Regions from separate parts of the Blautia sp. NSJ-140 genome, predicted to be linked through region 2. Evidence: predicted binding sites of a transcription regulator. Region 2 holds the regulator's gene; each other region holds the start of a gene.
The links. The regulator HrcA, encoded in region 2, represses chaperone genes, less so after heat shock. The targets are predictions, from matches to a motif close to TGTTAGCACTCNNNNNNNNNGAGTGCTAACA.

Region 1 (3,288 bases), on a different contig from region 2:
CGGAGATGGCAGATCTCAGGGAGATTCCGATGCACATCTGCGAAAAACAGCACAGAAGCTTCAGGAAACCCTGCATAATTTCGGCGTTAATGTAACCGTTACCAATGTGAGCTGCGGACCTACCGTTACCCGCTATGAACTGCAGCCGGAAATGGGTGTGAAGGTCAGTAAGATCGTTGGTCTTTCTGATGATATCAAGCTGAATCTTGCTACACCGGATATCCGTATCGAAGCACCGATACCGGGAAAGGCAGCCGTGGGGATCGAGGTCCCGAACAAGGAGAACAGCCCGGTCATGCTGCGGGATCTCCTTCAGTCAGAGGAGTTTAAAAATGCAAAATCCAAGCTGTCCTTTGCAGCAGGTAAGGATATTGCCGGAAAACCGGTAGTGGCAGATATTGCCAAGATGCCTCATCTTCTTATCGCCGGAGCAACCGGCTCCGGAAAATCCGTCTGCATCAATACGCTGATCATCAGCATCCTTTATAAGGCGACACCGGATGAGGTGCGTCTGATCATGATCGATCCGAAGGTGGTGGAGCTCAGTGTATATAACGGGATCCCGCACCTGTTCATTCCGGTAGTCACAGATCCGAAGAAAGCGGCCGGTGCGCTGAACTGGGCTGTTTCTGAAATGACCAGCCGTTACAATGCCTTTGCGGAATATGGGGTACGTAATCTTGGAGAATATAACAAAAAAGTTGCCAATATGCGGGTCCCGGAGGGAGAAAAGGCACCTGAGAAGATGCCGCAGATCGTGATCATCGTGGACGAGCTTGCGGATCTTATGATGGTTGCGCCGGGAGAAGTTGAGGATGCGATCTGCCGCCTGGCCCAGCTGGCACGTGCAGCAGGTATCCATCTGATCATTGCTACCCAGAGGCCATCTGTCAATGTCATCACAGGCCTGATCAAGGCCAATATGCCGTCCAGGATCGCATTTTCCGTATCTTCCGGTGTGGATTCCAGGACGATCCTAGATATGAACGGTGCCGAGAAGCTTCTTGGCAAGGGCGATATGCTGTTTTATCCTCAGGGGTATCAGAAGCCGGCCAGACTGCAGGGTGCTTTTGTTTCAGATGAGGAGGTCAGTGCAGTCGTAGAATATGTTTCTGACAAAAACCAGGGTGCTGTTTATGATACCTCCATCGAGAAGCAGGTCAATACAGCCGGTGTCCCGGGAGGAGCCGGCGGCGGTGACAGAGATGTCTATTTTACAGAAGCCGGTAAATTTATCATTGAGAAGGAAAAGGCCTCCATCGGTATGCTCCAGCGTATGTTCAAGATTGGATTTAACCGTGCGGCAAGGATCATGGATCAGCTTTGTGACGCAGGAGTGGTAGGCCCGGAGGAAGGAACCAAGCCAAGGAAGGTTTTGATGTCAGCAGAAGAATTTGAGAATTATCTGGAGGAGAACGGCGGATGAAAATAAGTATCCTGACAGTAGGGAAGATCAAGGAAAAATATCTGCGGGATGCCATTGCGGAGTATTCCAAGCGCCTCGGGCGTTACTGCAAGTTGGAGATCATAGAAGTGTCCGACGAAAAAACACCGGATAATGCCAGCGAAGCAGTAGAAGATGCCATTCGGAACAAGGAAGGGGAGCGTCTTCTTAAATATATCCGGGACGATGCGTTTGTGATCACTCTGGAGATCGGAGGCGAACAGCTGACCTCTGAGAACTTCGCACGGAAGATCAACGAACTGGGGATACGTGGGACCAGTCATATCCAGTTTGTGATCGGCGGCTCTATCGGTCTTGGAAAAGAAGTACTGAAGAGATCAGACTATGCTTTAAGCTTTTCGAAAATGACATTTCCTCATCAGCTGATGCGTGTGATCCTTCTGGAACAGATCTACCGCAGCTATCGTATCATCAGCGGAGAGCCCTATCATAAATAATATCATACTGCATATCCGCAAATATCTTGACAATTTTCGGATATGTAGTATGATAAGAAAAGAGTAGCACTCGAAACTCAAGAGTGCTAATAATCACAGAAAGAAGGAAATGAACATGGCATTAAAACCAGTTGCAGACAGAGTTATCGTAAAATATTTTGAGACAGAAGACAAAACCGCATCCGGCATCGTGCTTCCGGACAGCTCCAGGGAGAAAACCCAGCAGGCAGAGGTTATCGCAGTAGGTGGCGGTAAGGTCGTAGACGGTAAAGAAGTACCGGTACAGGTAAAGCCAGGTGACCGTGTGATCTACGGAAAATACACAGGAACTGAGATCAAATATGAGGGTGAGAAATATCTGGTGATCAATGCAGATGATATCATTGCCATCGTAAAAGACTGATGACGGATTTTTATCGTAATTTTCTGAAATTATGCTCCGTGTTGGTGTTGCAGAATGTAGTGACCTTAAGTGTCAATCTTGCTGACAACATTATGCTTGGAGCCTTCAGCGAAACTGCATTATCCGGTGTGACCACCGTAAACCAGGTACAGTTCGTCTTTCAGCAGCTGCTTATGGCGCTGGGAGACGGACTTGTCATATTCGGAAGTCAGTACTGGGGAAAGAAAGAGACAGAACCGGTAAGAAAGATCAGTGCCTGGGCCATGCGCACAGGCCTTTTTATTGCCTTTGTGCTGTTTATCCTGGCCAGCCTTTTTCCAACACAGCTGCTGGGGCTTTTTACAACAGACCAGACAATTATTGAAGCCGGCCGTTCCTATCTGGCGATCATCCGGTTTACTTACTTTTTCTTTGCGGTGACGCAGATCCTGCTTGCTACACTGCGTTGTGTGGAAATTGCAGGGGTTGCCTTCGGGCTTTCGGTAATGACTCTTGTGATCAACTGCAGCATAAACTGGATCCTGATCTACGGACATTTTGGTGCACCCAGGATGGGAGCCGCAGGAGCTGCTGTGGGAACACTGACTGCCCGTATTGCGGAGATCTGTGTTCTGATCATCTATATCCGTAAAAAACAGAGCTGGATTGGCATTTGTATCCGGGATTATCTGCATTCAGACTTAAGGTTCGGCAGGAAATATTATAAGGTGGTATGTCCATTGCTGGTGCTCCAGGGACTCTGGGGCGTGAATACGGCTCTTCAGACAGCAATCCTGGGACATATGACAGCAGCAGCCATTGCTGCCAACAGTGCAGCTTCCAATCTGTTTTTGATGGTGAAATCCGCTGCTGTGGGAGCCGCCTCCGCTGCATCAGTTACCATGGGAAAAACCATCGGTTCCGGGAACCTGGAACTTGCGAAGGTTTATTCCAAAAAGCTCCAGAAATTATTTGTAGTCATGGGACTCATCTGTGGTATCCTT
Region 2 (3,288 bases):
TGCCTCTGTTACTTTCTCACCAAGATATGCCTCTGCATCCTTTTTCAGTTTCTGAAGGATCATTGCGGAGATCTCCTGTGGAGAATATTTCTTGTCATCAATGGTTACACGGTAATCGGTACCCATCTCTCTTTTGATAGAGGAGATTGTTCTGTCTGCATTTGTAACTGCCTGACGTTTTGCAGGCTCACCTACCAGACGCTCTCCTGTCTTTGTGAAAGCCACAACGGACGGTGTTGTTCTTGCGCCTTCTGTATTTGCGATAACTGTTGGCTGTCCACCTTCCATTACGGCTACACAGCTGTTTGTTGTACCTAAGTCAATACCAATAATCTTTCCCATGATTTTTTCCTCCTGTTTTAGTCTGTATCTGTTAAAATAAAGTTTGTTGTCAGTTAGTTCGCAACCTTTACCATACTGTGACGTACTACGAAATCCTTGTAGGTGTAACCCTTCTGGAACTCTTCCACCACGATGTTCTCTCCAACCTCTTCATCTTCCACATGCATCACTGCATTATGGAAATCCGGGTTGAATTCCTTTCCCACTGCTTCGATTGGCTTCACACCAAGCTCATCCAGTGTTGTGGTAAGCTGCTTGTAGATCATTTTCATTCCATCTGCAAAAGCATCGCCTTCCTGTGCCTGTGCAAGACCTCTTTCGAAGTTATCTACAACCGGCAGGATCTTTTCAACGATCTCTTTCGCTCCGATGATGTACATGCTGGATTTTTCTTTTTCCGTTCTTTTACGGAAATTATCAAATTCAGCCATGGTACGCTTCAGGCGATCGGTAAGTTCCTCCACCTTCTGCTCAGATTTATCTTTTTTCTTCTTTCCGAAGAAGGAAGTTTTTGATTTTTCTTCTTTTTTATCCTCTGAGGCAGCTTCTTCGCCTGGAGTATTGTTTTCTTCCTCCGGCAGATCTTCTCCCTCCGGTGTCAGGCTTTTTTCTTCCTGATCTCCGTCAGTTACGGGGATTTCCTTCTCCGCTTCCTGCTCTTCGGATGTTTTCTTTGTTTCCTCCGACACTTTTTTTCTACCGCCTTTCTAAGTTTTCTTCTTTTTCAAAACGTCATCCAGATGATTCTTAAGCTCTTTCAGACTGTCCACTACATTCTCATAATCCATTCGTTTGGGACCGATGATCCCGATGGTTCCGTACATTCCGTCTCCCAGTTCATATCTGGCAGTTACAATGCTGCAGTCCTTCATGGTCTGGATCGGCATCTCATCACCGATATAAACCTGGATTCCTGTATTCTCTCCATCTGACATCTGTTCTTTTACAAGATCGGCAAGTTCATGCTTCTCCTCAAATGCGGAGATCAGCTCCGTTGCCTTTTCTTTATCGGCAAGCTCCGGATACTTGAAGATGTTGGTTGCACCTGAAGTATAGATCTCCATATCTTCCTCTTCCACATGAATGGTGGCTGCCACTGCATCCAGAACTGTTGCCACCACACCGCTGTGGCTGCCTGCCTGTTCCTTCAGTCTGGCGATCATCCCAAGGTTGATATCCTGGATCGGGATCCCATTGAGATTGGTGTTAAGAAGAAGATTCAGTTTCAGGATCGTCTGGTCGTCCATTTCCTCGTCCAGATTGATGATCTGGTTCCGGACTGTGTTGTTGTCACTGACAACCACGGCCACAAGCTGAAGCTCGCTCATTCTCGACAGCTGGATGAACTTGATCTTGTTGCCGCTGTACTGCGGAACGGAAACCATGGTAGCATAGTTGGTATTGGAAGCAAGAACCTTCGCAACCTTCTTAAGCACCTTATCCATCTTATCTGTCTTCTCAATGATCAGATCTCGCAGCTCTGCAACCTCTGCTTCCTTCTCCTTCATCAGCTCATTGACGTAAAGTCTGTAGCCCTTATCTGAAGGAATCCTTCCTGCTGAGGTATGAGGCTGGACGATATAGCCCATATCTGTCAGGTCTGACATTTCATTTCGGATCGTTGCGGAACTTACATTGAGATCCGCATACTTGGAAATGGTCCTGGAGCCAACCGGTTCTCCGGTCTCCATATAGGTCTTGATGATTGCTTTTAAGATTTTTTGTTTGCGCTCATTCAACACCTCTTCCATGAAGCCATCTCCTTTCCTTTTTATTCTTTCCTGACGGATGTTGATTCTTTTTTTATATCTGTTAGCACTCATTTTAGTGGAGTGCTAACATCTACAGTCTTTAAGATATCACCATGTAAAATATTTGTCAATATGTTTTGAAAAAAAGTTCTTATTTTTTCAAAACAAAAAAAGCATCAGTACGATGCTTTTTTGTAATACTGGTCTACGCAGTTCTGTGCCCCAGCAAAAAATTCCGTTTCTGTTTTCTGTCCCAGCACGTATTTCTGAAATTCCGTACCCATAGCCGAAACAGCTTCTATGGAATCGGTGCACAGTGGTCTTGCCTTCAGCTTATAATCTTTCAGATATTGCCGGATCATTTCAATGCCATCCAGCTCAAAATTCTTATCCTCGATCACATCCAGTCTTGCCGGACACATTTTTGTCAGCTGTCCGTAATTTTTACTGGCCTCATATCCGGACACATACTGAAGGAACTTCAGAGCTGCTTCTTTATGATCAGAATTTTTATTCAGTACATACTGCCAGGTTGCGATATTGGTCACCTTCTCGTCAAATTCCGGAAATGGTGCCATATGGAGCTTATCTTTTCCATACACGCCTGCATTCTGAAAGGTACTCAACGCACCAGTATACATGAACATACATCCATACTGGCCGTTTATAAATTTTTCATTCAGCTGGTCATGCTGGTCGATCAGATTCTCCTCTGATATCATCCCTGTATCCAGCATTCGCTTCATATATTCTGCCGCTTCTCTTGTTTTCGGATCCGTCCAGTCTGTATAATCTCCTCCGAAAAAATCGACATACTCGCTGATACTATTATATATGTAAGAAATCTCCCATGCATCCCCGTATGCATATTTTCCCGTATTCTGAAGCTTTTTCTGAAGGATCTCAAGATCACTGAAACAGGAGAGTCTGTCCAGACCAGCCTGATCCAGCAATTCCTGGTTCACCCAGAATGCCATGATATCCATTTTGAACGGTACCGAAAAAATATGTCCGTCTGACATGCATATTTCTTTCAGGTATTCCTGTGGAAAATTCGCCGCTGTCTCCTCTGTCATAACCGTATCTTCCAGCGGAAGAAGAAATCCCTTATGCTTAAATTCAGATATCATCTCATCATTTACTGTGATCAGATCAACAGAATCATCTCCTGATGTCAGAAGAGTTGCTATTTTGG
Region 3 (3,288 bases), on a different contig from region 2:
CTATCCGAATCCAGCTTTCTGTTCCGGAAGATTATGTGGTGGGAGAGCCTTCTGCGGAAGTGCTCAATCCCGGAGATGAGGCGGCAACCTTTACCGTACAGCCCAAAACAGGTCTTCAGGCCGGAGATCACAGCGGTTTGATTTCTGTGACAGATCAGAACACCGGAAACGCACTGGGCGAAGTCCGGCTTGAATTTACAGTTTCGGAACCGGATCCGGATCCAGAGCCAGAGCCAGGTCTTTCGGTAACAGACAGTCTGGAGTTTGGAACCAAAGAAGAAGGCTATAAGGAACTTCCTGATGAGCAGACAGTTACAGTTACCAACACCGGAAATACAAAGATCGTTCTGAAACAGCCATCATCAAATGCATATACAATTGGTACACTTTCTGCCACAGAGCTGGAAGCAGGAGATAATGCAACCTTTAGCGTACAGCCGGTCAGCGGACTTTCACAGGGGGAATATCTGGAAGACATTGTGATCGCCAATGATGCAAATGTGGATGCTTATGTAAATGTTCATTTCAGCGTTACAAAGAAAAAAGCAGATAACGGTGAGAAAGCGAATAACCTTACAGGCATCAAAAAACCATCCGATATCAAAGATCTTCCTAATGGAACCCAGAAAACCCAGAAAGCCCTGAAGCTTCCGGGAACAGTAAAGATCACTACAACAAAGGGAGAGCAGAAGGCATCGGTTAAATGGGATGTTAAGGGATCTTCTTATGATCCGTCTTCTGCAGAACGTCAGATATTTAATGTAAAAGGTACTGTCATTCTTCCGGATGGGGTTAAGAATCCCAACAAGATCAGTACAGTGATCGCAGTAAGTATTACAGTAAACGGATATCAGGGCACGGAAGCCGCTGCATCGGACAATAAGATCACAGGAATTGATTCCAATGGCAAGTATGATACCAATACAAAGATTACCTTTACAGCAGCTGGCGCAGGGATGGATAATACAAACCCGCGTAAAGGAGATACCAGATATCAGCCGAAGAGCTGGAAGATCACAGAGACCCGTACCTGGGATGGAGAACCTTATACCGCAACATTCCGTGTCAGCAAGCCGGGAAAATATACTCTGAAAGTTACCTTTGGACAGCAGAAATATGACGGCTCCAGCTGGAAGGATACCGGTACACAGTCAGAAAGTACGGTTACTTTTACGGTATCACAGGCAGCAGTTCTTACTGCGACTCCGAGTCCGGCAGTGACACAGACAAATCAGAAATCTGCAGTGCAGACGGGAGACAGTACACCGATCATGACATTTGTGATCATTTTGATCGTGGCTGTGGTATGCATTGGAGGAATTCTTGTATATCGTAAAAAGAAAAAATAAGAACAGAATGTAGAAGATTGTTTTACAGCACCCTCCGTACAAAAAAATGTACGGAGGGATTTTTTTGCACATAGAGATCCGTTTTACATGCTGTTACTAGCACTCTATAATGATGAGTGCTAAATTTTTCTTGACTTTTGTAAAAAGTCGTATTAGTATATATTTATTGAAAAAACAACAGGTTTCCGGCTCTGCCGGAACATCAGAAATAAAAATAAAAACAAAAGGAGAGTGACATATATGTCAGCAAAACATGGCAGTTTATCAATCAACAGTGAAAATATTTTTCCGATCATCAAGAAATGGTTATATTCCGACCATGATATTTTTGTAAGAGAGATGATCTCCAACGGATGCGATGCGATCACCAAACTGAGAAAGCTGGAAGTTATGGGAGATTATACATTCCCGGAAGGTTACAAACCGGCTGTAAATGTTATCGTTGATCCGGATCAGAAAACCCTGAAGTTTATCGATAACGGTATTGGTATGACAGCGGATGAAGTAGAGGAATATATCACACAGATCGCTTTTTCCGGTGCTACAGAGTTCCTTGAGAAATATAAGGATAAAACAACCGATGATCAGATGATCGGTCATTTCGGACTTGGATTTTATTCTGCATTTATGGTTGCAGACGAAGTACATATCGATACTCTCTCTTACAAAGAGGGTTCCACACCGGTACATTGGACCTGTGACGGCGGTACAGAGTATGAGATGGCAGACGGAAACAAAACAGAACCGGGAACAGAGATCACTCTTTTCCTCAATGAGGAAAGCCTGGAGTTTGCCAATGAATATCGTATGAGAGAGGTTATTGAGAAGTACTGTTCTTTCATGCCGGTAAATATCTATCTTTCCAAAGCAAATGCTGAACAGGAGTATGAAACGATCGATGAGGCAGATCTCCGTGAAGATGATGTGGTAGTTGAGCATATCCATGAGGATGCCAAGACAGAGGAAAAGGAGAATGATAAAGGCGAGAAAGAAGTTGTGGAAGTTTCTCCTGCCAAAGATAAAGTAAAGATCAATAAACGGCCGGTATCCTTAAGCGATACACAGCCGCTCTGGATGAAGCATCCAAATGAGTGTACGGATGAAGAATATAAAGAATTTTACCGTAAGGTATTTATGGATTACAAGGAGCCGCTATTCTGGATTCATCTGAATATGGACTATCCGTTTAACCTGAAGGGTATCCTGTATTTCCCGAAGATCAGGACAGAGTATGATTCCATTGAGGGAACCATCAAGCTTTATAATAATCAGGTATTTATTGCAGATAACATCAAAGAGGTGATTCCGGAATTCCTTCTTCTTCTGAAAGGTGTGATCGACTGCCCGGATCTTCCACTGAATGTTTCCCGTTCTGCGCTGCAGAATGATGGTTTTGTGAAAAAGATTTCTGAATACATCACCAAGAAAGTAGCAGATAAGCTCACCGGAATGTGCAAGACAGATAGAGAGTCTTATGAGAAGTACTGGGATGATATCAGCCCATTTATCAAATTTGGATGCATCAAGGATGCGAAATTTGGTGAGAAGATGAACGATTATATCCTCTTTAAGAATCTGGACGGCAAATATCTTACCCTGAAAGATTGCATTGAGGAAAATAAAAAAGAAGAAACAAAAGCAGTTGAAGAGGAGAAGACAGAGGAGAAAGCTTCCGAAGGATCCCAGAATGAGGAACCGGAAAAAACGGTCATCTATTATGTGACCGATGAGGTACAGCAGAGCCAGTACATTAATATGTTCCGTGAAGCGGGTAAAGATGCTGTACTGCTGAAGCATGTGATCGATTCACAGTTTATTTCCCATCTTGAACAGCAGGATCAGACGATTCAGTTCAAGAGAATTGATGCAGATCTGACAGAAGAGCTTCGTGAAGACGGAGAAACGGATGAAACAACAGTCAAGACACTTACTGAAGTGT

Region 1: the regulator HrcA is predicted to act here: its motif matches at 1,964-1,994, upstream of groES (co-chaperone GroES).
Region 3: the regulator HrcA is predicted to act here: its motif matches at 1,444-1,474, upstream of htpG (molecular chaperone HtpG).

Annotation. Positions count from the first base shown of each region.
Region 1 covers NZ_JALIFS010000005.1:54,919-58,206, forward strand. Annotated here, with positions in the region: gene MUB50_RS07440 (FtsK/SpoIIIE family DNA translocase) at 1-1,426, shown strand, start outside; gene rlmH (23S rRNA (pseudouridine(1915)-N(3))-methyltransferase RlmH) at 1,423-1,902, shown strand; gene groES (co-chaperone GroES) at 2,018-2,305, shown strand; gene MUB50_RS07455 (MATE family efflux transporter) at 2,305-3,288, shown strand, end outside.
Region 2 covers NZ_JALIFS010000004.1:173,800-177,087, reverse strand. Annotated here, with positions in the region: gene dnaK (molecular chaperone DnaK) at 1-342, opposite strand, end outside; gene grpE (nucleotide exchange factor GrpE) at 396-1,031, opposite strand; gene hrcA (heat-inducible transcriptional repressor HrcA) at 1,050-2,093, opposite strand; gene MUB50_RS06730 (ABC transporter substrate-binding protein) at 2,270-3,288, opposite strand, start outside.
Region 3 covers NZ_JALIFS010000015.1:54,962-58,249, forward strand. Annotated here, with positions in the region: gene MUB50_RS15180 (hypothetical protein) at 1-1,349, shown strand, start outside; gene htpG (molecular chaperone HtpG) at 1,590-3,288, shown strand, end outside.